3 regions of the Paenibacillus rhizoplanae genome follow, and region 1 is predicted to be linked to each of the others. Evidence: riboswitches for the same ligand, from Rfam matches in the RefSeq annotation. Region 1 holds a riboswitch; each other region holds the start of a gene.

Region 1 (3,086 bases):
AACACGGCCGGCGTACCGTGACACATAATCTGCGGGCCGGGCTCCGCCCCGGTGTACCCAGCCCAGATCAAACTCTGCCAGCATATGCTCTGCAGGAATCCGCTCCAGCCAGATATCGATGACCGCCTTGCCGTCAACTTTTGCGAATTCATAATCATGGTTGTGGTAGCCGTACTCCATCCCTGCCGCCCGGACCATCGCGGAAGCCTTCTCCAGGAATGGAATTATTCTTGTCACATCTTCGATGGAAGGGCTGGGCGGAAGCGGTGCCGACGGGGTGATTATATATTGCAGTCCGAGCTCTACGGCGTATTCAATCTCTTTGGCTAAGGCCTGTTCCATCTTATCCAGGCTGCTGAAGTCCAGTCCCACATGCGCCGAAGGCGCCGCAAGGCCCAGTTCATCCAGCCTGCGGCGCAGTTCCCCGGCAGCTACGCCGAAATAACCGGCGAACTCCACTGCCTGGTATCCCATCTCTGCCACCTTGCCCAGTGTGCCGAGGAAATCCCGCTCCGTCTGGTCCCGCAGTGTATACATTTGAATTCCGATCTGCTGCGTTGCTTCTGCCATGTAGAATCCGCTCCTTATCGTCATTTCTGATTAGATACTATATTCCCACTACTTTCCCTGTAGCTTACGCTCCACGGATTCGAGCTTGCTGCGGCTGGTGGAGATCTTGTCGCGCCGGTCATCGATCTTAAGCGAGGTGGAGACTCTCTGCGCCCCGGCGGTGAACGGCGACTCATGCAGCGCTTCTACCGCAGCCAGAATCCGCGCTACCGGTCCCTCAATAATCGTACCCATAGAAGTTAGCTCATAGGTAATGCCCTCCACCGTCTCCAGTACGCGCTGCATCTCGGCCACATAGCTGCTGAGACTGGTGCTGCCTGTCCCGATCGGAATAACGGTCACTTCGCCAATTGCCATTGTGATCTCCCTCCTAATGATCTGATGTGCCTGAGCCTCTTATTTATCCTCTTATTGTAACGCTTCGCCAGGCTCGCCACAAATCACCTGCCACCCTCTCTATTCTATTAATATCCGTCAAAATGATTACCAGGATTAGACGCACTCTATTTATGGATTCTTTGTGGCGTATTTTCGGAGATTTTATGAAACATTCAAGGCAAATTCATAGAAAAGTTGTGGATTACCTGTGGACTAACTGTGGATCAGCTGTGAGTAAAAGCGCCGAACCCGCTCCCCGTGCGGGATTGCAAAAAAACATTTACAAACACAATATATTGCGTTAGCTTTAATAGATAACAACAAAATATAGTAGAAACGGGTGTTTCACCCCTTGTAATAGAGGTGCGACTTAATAGGGAAGCGCGGTGCAAAACCGCTGCGGTCCCGCCACTGTAACCGGATGCTCCCAGGGCGCGATGCCCAGGGCCGCATTCTCCGGCTAATTGCCACTAAGGGGCGGAATAAGCCCCCCGGGAAGGCGCCGGAGGAGTTGCCGGAAGCCAGGAGACCTGCCTGTTTCGGTGGCACCGCTTAGACTCCTGCGAGGAACAGGGGAGGTGTCCGTATGCGGCCTGCAATAGCAGAGTTAGCCTTCCGTCAATCGGGCCATAGGCTGCCGATACCTGAGGACGATCGAGGATTATCTTCAGGTATCGGCTCTGCGGAATATACAAGAACGGGCGTAAGCTATCGCCCTGTGTCTGCTCGTATGTTCCACCCAGACCACAGGCAAATTTCCGCTTTCCGGAACTTTGCATCATGCATTCGGGCATTTCCGGCCTTCCCGGCCGGGGGTGCTTTTTTAACGCTTACAATACCCGAGAGGAGAGAGTTATATAATGACGCTGCTGGAGAAACGTTATAACGAAGGACAAGCTGCACAGGAGGATCTTTTAGAAGAGGTCATTCATCTGGGACGGGATATTATCGAAAGCCGGGATCTGGATCTGCTGCGCGAGAACGCCAACCTGAACGGGGAGAGCTTCTCCGGCAAAATGAGCAAGTTCGGCAGTGAATACTCCAAATGGTATGCCCGTAACTTCACCATGCCGCCACAGCTGGTACAGGCTACCCTGGATAATGTCGTCTATGTACATGACCTTGATCAGTACGCCATTGGAACCACGAACTGCATCTTCATTCCGTTTGAACGGCTTCTCCGTGAAGGCTTCAACACCGGCAACGGCAGCGTACGGCCTCCCAACTCGATTATGACGGCGATGTCACTGGTGGCGATTATTTTCCAGTCGCAGCAAAATGCGCAATACGGCGGCGTATCCGCCAACAAGCTGGATTATGATCTGGCCCCTTATGTGACCAAATCCTTCTCCAAGCTCTTCCGCAAAGGTCTGGAGTATTTCGAGGAGAATACAGAGGGTTCTGAGCTTGGGGAGATTACGATGAGCCGCAGCGATCTGGCTGAGCAGTATCCGCGTGCCTTCCGTTTCGCCCTGAAGGAGACGCAGAGCGAGACCCTGCAGGCCGCAGAGAGCATGGTACATAACCTGAATACGATGTCCAGCCGCTCCGGCGGCCAGATTCCTTTTACCAGCATCAATTACGGCACTTGCTCCTCACCAGAGGGCCAGCTTGTGATCAGTTCACTGCTGGCGGCCACGATGAACGGACTGGGCAGCGGGGAGACGCCGGTGTTCCCAATTCAGATCTTTAAATGTAAGCAAGGCATCAACCAGCAGCCGGGTGACCCTAACTATGAGCTGTTCCTGAAGGCCGCGGAGTGCTCGGCGCGCAGATTGTATCCGAATTTCGCCAATCTGGACGCTCCGCTGAACATGCAATATTACGATCCGGCTGACCCGGATACCGAGTTCGCTACGATGGGCTGCCGGACCCGTGTGCTCGGCGACCGCTTTGGACGTAACCACTGCTCCGGCAAAGGTAATCTGTCCTTCAACACGCTCAATTTGGTGCGTCTTGGACTGGCCCACGGTACGGTAACCGGCCGCCGCCTGGCTGCTGACGAAAAAGGGTTCTTTGACGACCTCAATCACTACATGGATATTGCGCTCGACGGTCTGCTGCACCGTTTCCGTATCCAGGCTTCCCAGAAGGCCAAAGCCTCCGATTTCATGATGCGTGAAGGCGTCTGGGAAGGC
Region 2 (3,086 bases), on a different contig from region 1:
CTCACACCGTTCATCAGCTTGCGGTCATACGCCGTGTATACCGACTCCAGCGCCCAAGGCGAGATCGACTTCACATCGCCAAAAGCAGGACGGTCCGCCGCCGCAGAAGCCACCGTTACCGGGACCGTATGACGCACGATGGCAGGGGTCTTATCCTTCAGATATCCCGTAACCGTCAGGGTATATTTATTCGCTGTCAAGCCGCCGGCCACAACAGCCACGCCCGCAGCATCTGTAACTGCTGTTTTTCCGCCGATAGTTACCTGTACGCCTGCTGCCGGTGAGGTTACCGGATCGGAGGTGAAGGTCGCCTCATTCCAGACCCATTTCTTCTGGTTCACCTGCACCTTCAGATCTTGTCCAGGCTGCGGCTGTGCGGGAGTCACCGTTACGGCATCAACCACCTGCGTGTTGTCCCCGCCATAATAGACCACGATGCGGTCATTCTCCTCCAGCGCGAAGTCGCCCATCCCTACACTTGGATAGATCCATGCTCCGCCGCGTGCAACCACATACATCCAGCCATCATATCCGCCAAAAGTACCCGCAATCACGCCGCCGATCCCCGTCACATAATTGCCTGCTTCATTGACCAGGGCCAGGCGCTTGGCTGCTGCTGTCTTTTCCAGTGCCTTAAGCACATTGCCGGCGTACACGCTGCCCTCAGCCAAGGTTCCATTCGGACCTTCAACAGTAACCGAGACACTTACCTGAGGATTCTTCACTGGTGTGCCGCTAAAATCAAAGAGCTTACCGCCTGTACCAAACAGCTGGTACGCTACCATAGCCTCCAGTGCCTGCTCCGTAGAGAGAGCATTGGAGCTGCCGCCCGCAGTGTGGACGAATCCTCCATCAGCTGCGCTGAAGCTCATCAGCTTGCTGACCAGATTAATCTGGCCTTTGGTATAATCTGCTCCTGCCGGATTAATGCCGAAGGCAGACAGACCGATAATGGCCTGAGCTACACTCTCACTACTGTCGCCATATCCGCCGTTCTTGTCCTGTGCCTTAGACAACCAGGCTGCTGCCCGCTGACCGGCAGTATTCACTGCTGCTTCCTGCTTGTGTCCAGCCAGTGCGTTCAGCACCATCGCTGTCATGTCCGGATCACTCGCACCCGTAGTCAGGGTGAAGCCGCCGTCCGGGTTCTGCTTTGCCAGAATCTCTGCCAGCAGCTTAGATTGTGTCCATTTTGCATTTGCCGGGATCGTATAGCTGCCGGAATCCAGAGCCAGCAGGGCATAGACTGGATTATTCAGCGTCTGGCCGGTAATTGCATCGTGATTGTAGAGCTTCTCGATCAGGTTATAGCCTGCCACATTCGCCGGGTCGCCGCCCAGTGCCTTAACGGCAAGCGTAATCCGGGCATAGTCCGTAGCTCTGGCAAAAACACCCTTAGCCTCACTCACCTTACCTTCAAGCGCCTTCAGATAGCTGACAGGAACCTTATAGCCCGCTTGCGCAAGGCCAATTGCCTGCCAGTCCGACTGGACTCCGTTCTTCAGCATGAATTCCGCAGTAGCATAGACTGCAGCGGTTACGCTGGCTGCCTCTTTTGCGGGCAGAGCGGATACCGCTGGTGCGGAAGTCCCGCCTGCCTGTGCAGCAGCAGCTTGTCCTGCCGGGGCTACGGCTGCTCCCAGCATTGCGAACAGCATAACCACAGCAAGTCCCAGCCGTGTGAACCTGGATGATAGAGAATGGTTCTTCATAACTAACCTCTTTCCTGAAATAGAATGGATGAATCCTGCTTCCTCCGCAAATAGAGCGACAACCTAAAGACCGCCCTGTGCAGGGCGGCCGGGGAAGAATACAATACAGGGCGGCTGAAGGAGTCGATTGCTCTCCCACATTACATACAATGCAGCAATATACAGCCCTCGCCAATATCAGCATCTGCTTCCACATTCTTACCCCCGAAGAATAGAAACAACAACGAAAAAGGCAGGTCTCCTGGCTCATACTTCACCGCTTCCCCCGCCTTCCCATCCGCTTAGCAGACAGTGGCTCCTCAGGAGTTGCTCCGTATTTACAGTGGCGGGACCGCGCCGGACTTGCACCGGGCTTCCCTTTTAAGCAGATTCCTCTATTAGACATAGCCCTGCCAGCATCTGCTAGCGACAGCGCGCGGTCTCTAAGGCAAACTGCACCTTTTCCTCAAGCTTATTAAATTATAATATTCTCAAACCATCATATCGACTATTCCCCTGTATGTCTATAGACAAGCTATATCTATTCCAGCTCCCCCAAGGCTCAGCCCATTCTGCACAAAAATCCTGAACAGCACATGCCCGCTCCCCCGGCACATCGTACTATTCAGGACTATGGAGTCATTCTTCTGCTGTTAATTAAGACGTTGGCGGTACTAGCGGAGACAGGGCAGCAGGCGATTGTATTATGTACATTAGAATTCGTGTAAAAGCGGCGTATAACGCATTCTGCTGCATTTCATACAATCGATTGTGGCAACTACCCCTCCGCCGGGCCAAATTCCCAAAATCTAATGTACCGAATACAACAGAACACCATATAAGGCTCAATATGCCTCATTCTAGTGTACAAAGTACAATCGAGCAGCTAGTCGTTCATCAGGTTTAAACTAATCAGCATTAATTTAATCCCCTCGCTTGCTGAGGCTCTGCCGTACCCCGATTAAGGTGCTATTCTAGCTCCAAACGTTATTCTTAAATGCAATCTGTACAACTAAATCGTCTGATTTACCACCAAATGTACTTTTAGCTGTATTTCGTACACCTAAAATGCTTCTGTACCCAGCTTTTCGCCCATTCGAGCAAAATTAGTTGTATGGAATACACTTAGGGGAGGTATGCCTTCCTTTTCACTGTTTTTAGTTGTATAGAGTACACCTATCTCTGTAAGCAATGTTACCCGATCACATTAGTTACAAGCTTACGCGGCCTGCTTATGGCCGCTGTGTTATTCCGCGTCCGCTTCCGGGCTTGCGGAAGCGGATGGCTCCGTGCTAGGCGCGGCGGTGGCTGTAGCTTCCGGGGCGCTGCCCGGATCTGCCGCCAGCTGCAGCGAGTATCTTCCAGCGGTGATCATATCACCTGCCGCCAGCTTCG
Region 3 (3,086 bases), on a different contig from region 1:
CATCCATAGGGTGATCACAGCCTGTAGTACCGGATGTACGGTGTAAGAGAGCAGGAACATCAGGGCTGCGAACGAGCTTTTCCACATCGGGGACAACTGGCGCAGAGCATTATTGTAGGAGAGAACGTCAATCCGCCGGATCACTTGCTGTTATGCTGCTTCGTCACGCCCTGCTTACCCTTGAGCAGTCCCAGGGTATAACCGATCACACCGGCACCAATCGCTGCCTGCAATGCAAACAGCATACTCTCCGTCTCCCCAGGCAGCTCAGTCAGCGGCTTGAACCACGGCTTATAGTCAGGATTAATCTCGGTAATCACACCTTCAGCCGCATCATCGGCCCCGCCGAATTCCCCATTGACCAGCAGCAGCGGCAGAATGACCAGCAGAATAACAACCAGCAGCATCAACACATTTTTCCATTTATTGCTCATTAGGCTCTCCCTCCGTTCACCTTGCGTTTCAGCAGCGACAATTCATTCGGGCTATACGATTTCAGCCAGTTCCACAACAGTACCGTCAATAGCCCTTCACTGATGGCCAGCGGGATTTGCGTCACGGCAAAGATGCCCCCGAATTTGAGAAAAGAAGTCAGAACGCCGCCATCCGCCGCCGGAAAAGCCACCGCCAATTGAAAGGAAGTCACTACATACGTACTCAGATCAGCCACCGCAGCCGCACAGAACAAGGCCAGCTTCTCGCGGTCCGGCAGCTTCATCATCAGCTTATACACTGCATATCCGGCAAAAGGACCCGCCACCGCCATCGAGAACGCATTGGCCCCAAGCGTAGTGATCCCGCCGTGCGCCAGCAGCAGCGCCTGAAAGAGCAGGACAATCGAGCCGATTACGCTCATCGGGAGCGGCCCCAGCATTACCGCACCAAGACCGGTACCGGTCGGGTGGGAGCTGCTTCCGGTAACGGAAGGCATTTTGAGCGCAGACAGGACGAAGGTAAACGCCCCAGCCAGACCCAGCAGCAGCTTCAGCTCAGGGTTCTCCCGGGTCATGGCTCTCAGCTTGAAGATTCCCAGGACAAAGAACGGAACAAACGCCGCCCACCAGAATACCGCCCAGCCTACCGGCAGGAATCCTTCCATAATGTGCATCGCGCGGGCCGTACCCGGTTCGTTCAGCATAAAGTACACCGTAAATCCGGCAACCAGTGCCGCAAAGCTCCACCATCTGTGCTTTTTCATTTGTCACCCTCCATGTTTGTTCATTTCCCGTTAAAGATCTTAAAGCCAAAAAAACCCACCCTAAAGGGTGGGAGTGTATGTACGCAGGCAAGTTCGATAGAGCGCGCAACCCGTGGCTAAGCGGAACAAGGTGCTTCTCATCGTCCCATCACTAGGGGCCGTATCCTTGTATCCAGCAGCTATAAACCGGGGGTCCTCTCTACACTCAAGATTCCTCCGGTCCATCAGGGCAGAACGCCTCTTCTCATTAACCTATCCGTACACCGCTCCTATCCGCGTAGAGTCGTGGTGTGCGTCGACAAGGTAGGTCTCCTGGCTTGGAATACAGGCGCCGCAGGCTTCGTCTTCCCCGGGGCTTCCCGAGTGACATTATGAAGTGCAGCTCTTCCATACAGTGGCGGGACCGCTCGGGAGTTGCACCCGATTCCCTGTTATCCCTTGCCGCTTCCGGCAAGAGCACCTTGTTTCACCGCTAATTCATCTCACATCATAGCGGACTCGGCCTAGCATGTCTGTGATATAAATTGGAAAAGCTGGCCTGCGGACAATCTTGGCTTGTAGAAATTTTATTTGAGTAATATAATTATTAACTATATAACCTGAACGTGGAGGCATCCGATGAAACTTGATCTAACCGAACAATCTCTGCCTGTGTACGAGGCCCTGTCCAGTACCGTGCGTCTGCATATGCTGCGGCTGCTGTCCGATAAGCCCATGAACGTGAAGGAGCTGGCCGCAGCCCTCAAGCTAAGCAGTGCGATTATGACCATGCATGTGCGCAAGCTCGAAGCCGCCGGGCTGATCCGCAGCCATATGGCTCCCGGTAAAAGCGGACTGCAGAAGATTTGCACACTGGCCGCCGACGGGGCGGAGATTGTTTTTCCGGGACAGGCCCGGACTCCGCGCAGAGGGTACCGCAAGGACATCCCGGTGGGGCATTATTCCGACTTCCAGATCGAGCCTACCTGCGGGCTATCTACGACAGAGAGGGTCATCGGGCACTTTGACGATCCCCGTTACTTCTGGGATCAGGAGCGGGTGAACGCCGGGATTCTCTGGTTCGGCAAGGGGTTCGTCGAATATAAAATCCCGAATTTCCTGCTGTCGAGCCAGCAGCCGGAGGAGCTTGCCATCACGATGGAGATCGCCTCCGAAGCCCCGTCGGTCAACAACAACTGGCCGTCGGATATTACCTTCACGCTGAACGGACAATCGCTCGGCTTCTGGACCAGCCCTGGTGATTACGGAGATAATCCGGGAAAATACACACCAGCCTGGTGGCCTGCACTCACCAATCAATACGGCCTGCTCAAGCAGCTGCGGATTACGCAGTCGGGCACTTTCATGGATGGGCAGAAGCTGTCCGAGGTCACCCTGGATCAGGTGGGCATCCGTAACAAACAATGGACCTTCCGGCTCTCCGTCGAGGAGGATGCCGAGCACATCGGCGGTCTCACCCTGTTCGGCAAGGGCTTCGGCAATTACAACGAGGATCTTGTGTTTGAGCTGTTTTATACGGATACTGTCGCAGATTTGCCGGGTTCTTTATAAAGGCTCGTCTGGTAGCTATCTAGCAGGTGGTCTGTTAGATAGGTTGGAGAGGAAGATGGGTAGATAGGTTTGATAGACTAATTAGTTTTGAGTGGTTTGATTGGTTAGATAGTTAGACTAATTAGGTTAGTTTTCGATTCAGCTACTTTTGCAGCCAAGACTCCTCATTTCCACTCAAAGCCCACTTTTGGCAAATTCAGGTGCACTAGTGCTCTTTATTTCCACTCAAAGCTCACTTTCTGCCTCACCAGAGGGATTTATACATCTCTTTTCCTCATCCAGCCCACTTCCCGCCGCATTAGAGGGATTTATCCCTCTCTTTTCCTCATCCAGCCCA

Evidence for each region. Region 1 has a riboswitch for cobalamin ahead of ACFSX3_RS06080 (anaerobic ribonucleoside triphosphate reductase). Riboswitches for the same ligand answer to the same signal wherever they lie in the genome.
Region 2: linked by a shared signal. The riboswitch ahead of ACFSX3_RS26740 (S-layer homology domain-containing protein) and the one ahead of ACFSX3_RS06080 (anaerobic ribonucleoside triphosphate reductase) in region 1 are both predicted to bind cobalamin.
Region 3: linked by a shared signal. The riboswitch ahead of ACFSX3_RS05720 (energy-coupling factor ABC transporter permease) and the one ahead of ACFSX3_RS06080 (anaerobic ribonucleoside triphosphate reductase) in region 1 are both predicted to bind cobalamin.

Annotation. Positions count from the first base shown of each region.
Region 1 is NZ_JBHUKY010000015.1:5,225-8,310, forward strand. It holds gene ACFSX3_RS06070 (sugar phosphate isomerase/epimerase family protein) at 1-570, opposite strand, end outside; gene ACFSX3_RS06075 (MTH1187 family thiamine-binding protein) at 619-927, opposite strand; cobalamin riboswitch at 1,270-1,500, shown strand; gene ACFSX3_RS06080 (anaerobic ribonucleoside triphosphate reductase) at 1,809-3,086, shown strand, end outside.
Region 2 is NZ_JBHUKY010000068.1:101,942-105,027, reverse strand. It holds gene ACFSX3_RS26740 (S-layer homology domain-containing protein) at 1-1,712, opposite strand, end outside; cobalamin riboswitch at 1,927-2,119, opposite strand; gene ACFSX3_RS26735 (GAP1-N2 domain-containing protein) at 2,938-3,086, opposite strand, start outside.
Region 3 is NZ_JBHUKY010000014.1:57,092-60,177, forward strand. It holds gene cbiQ (cobalt ECF transporter T component CbiQ) at 1-144, opposite strand, end outside; gene ACFSX3_RS05715 (energy-coupling factor ABC transporter substrate-binding protein) at 141-434, opposite strand; gene ACFSX3_RS05720 (energy-coupling factor ABC transporter permease) at 434-1,198, opposite strand; cobalamin riboswitch at 1,484-1,677, opposite strand; gene ACFSX3_RS05725 (ArsR/SmtB family transcription factor) at 1,817-2,749, shown strand; gene ACFSX3_RS05730 (hypothetical protein) at 2,975-3,086, opposite strand, start outside.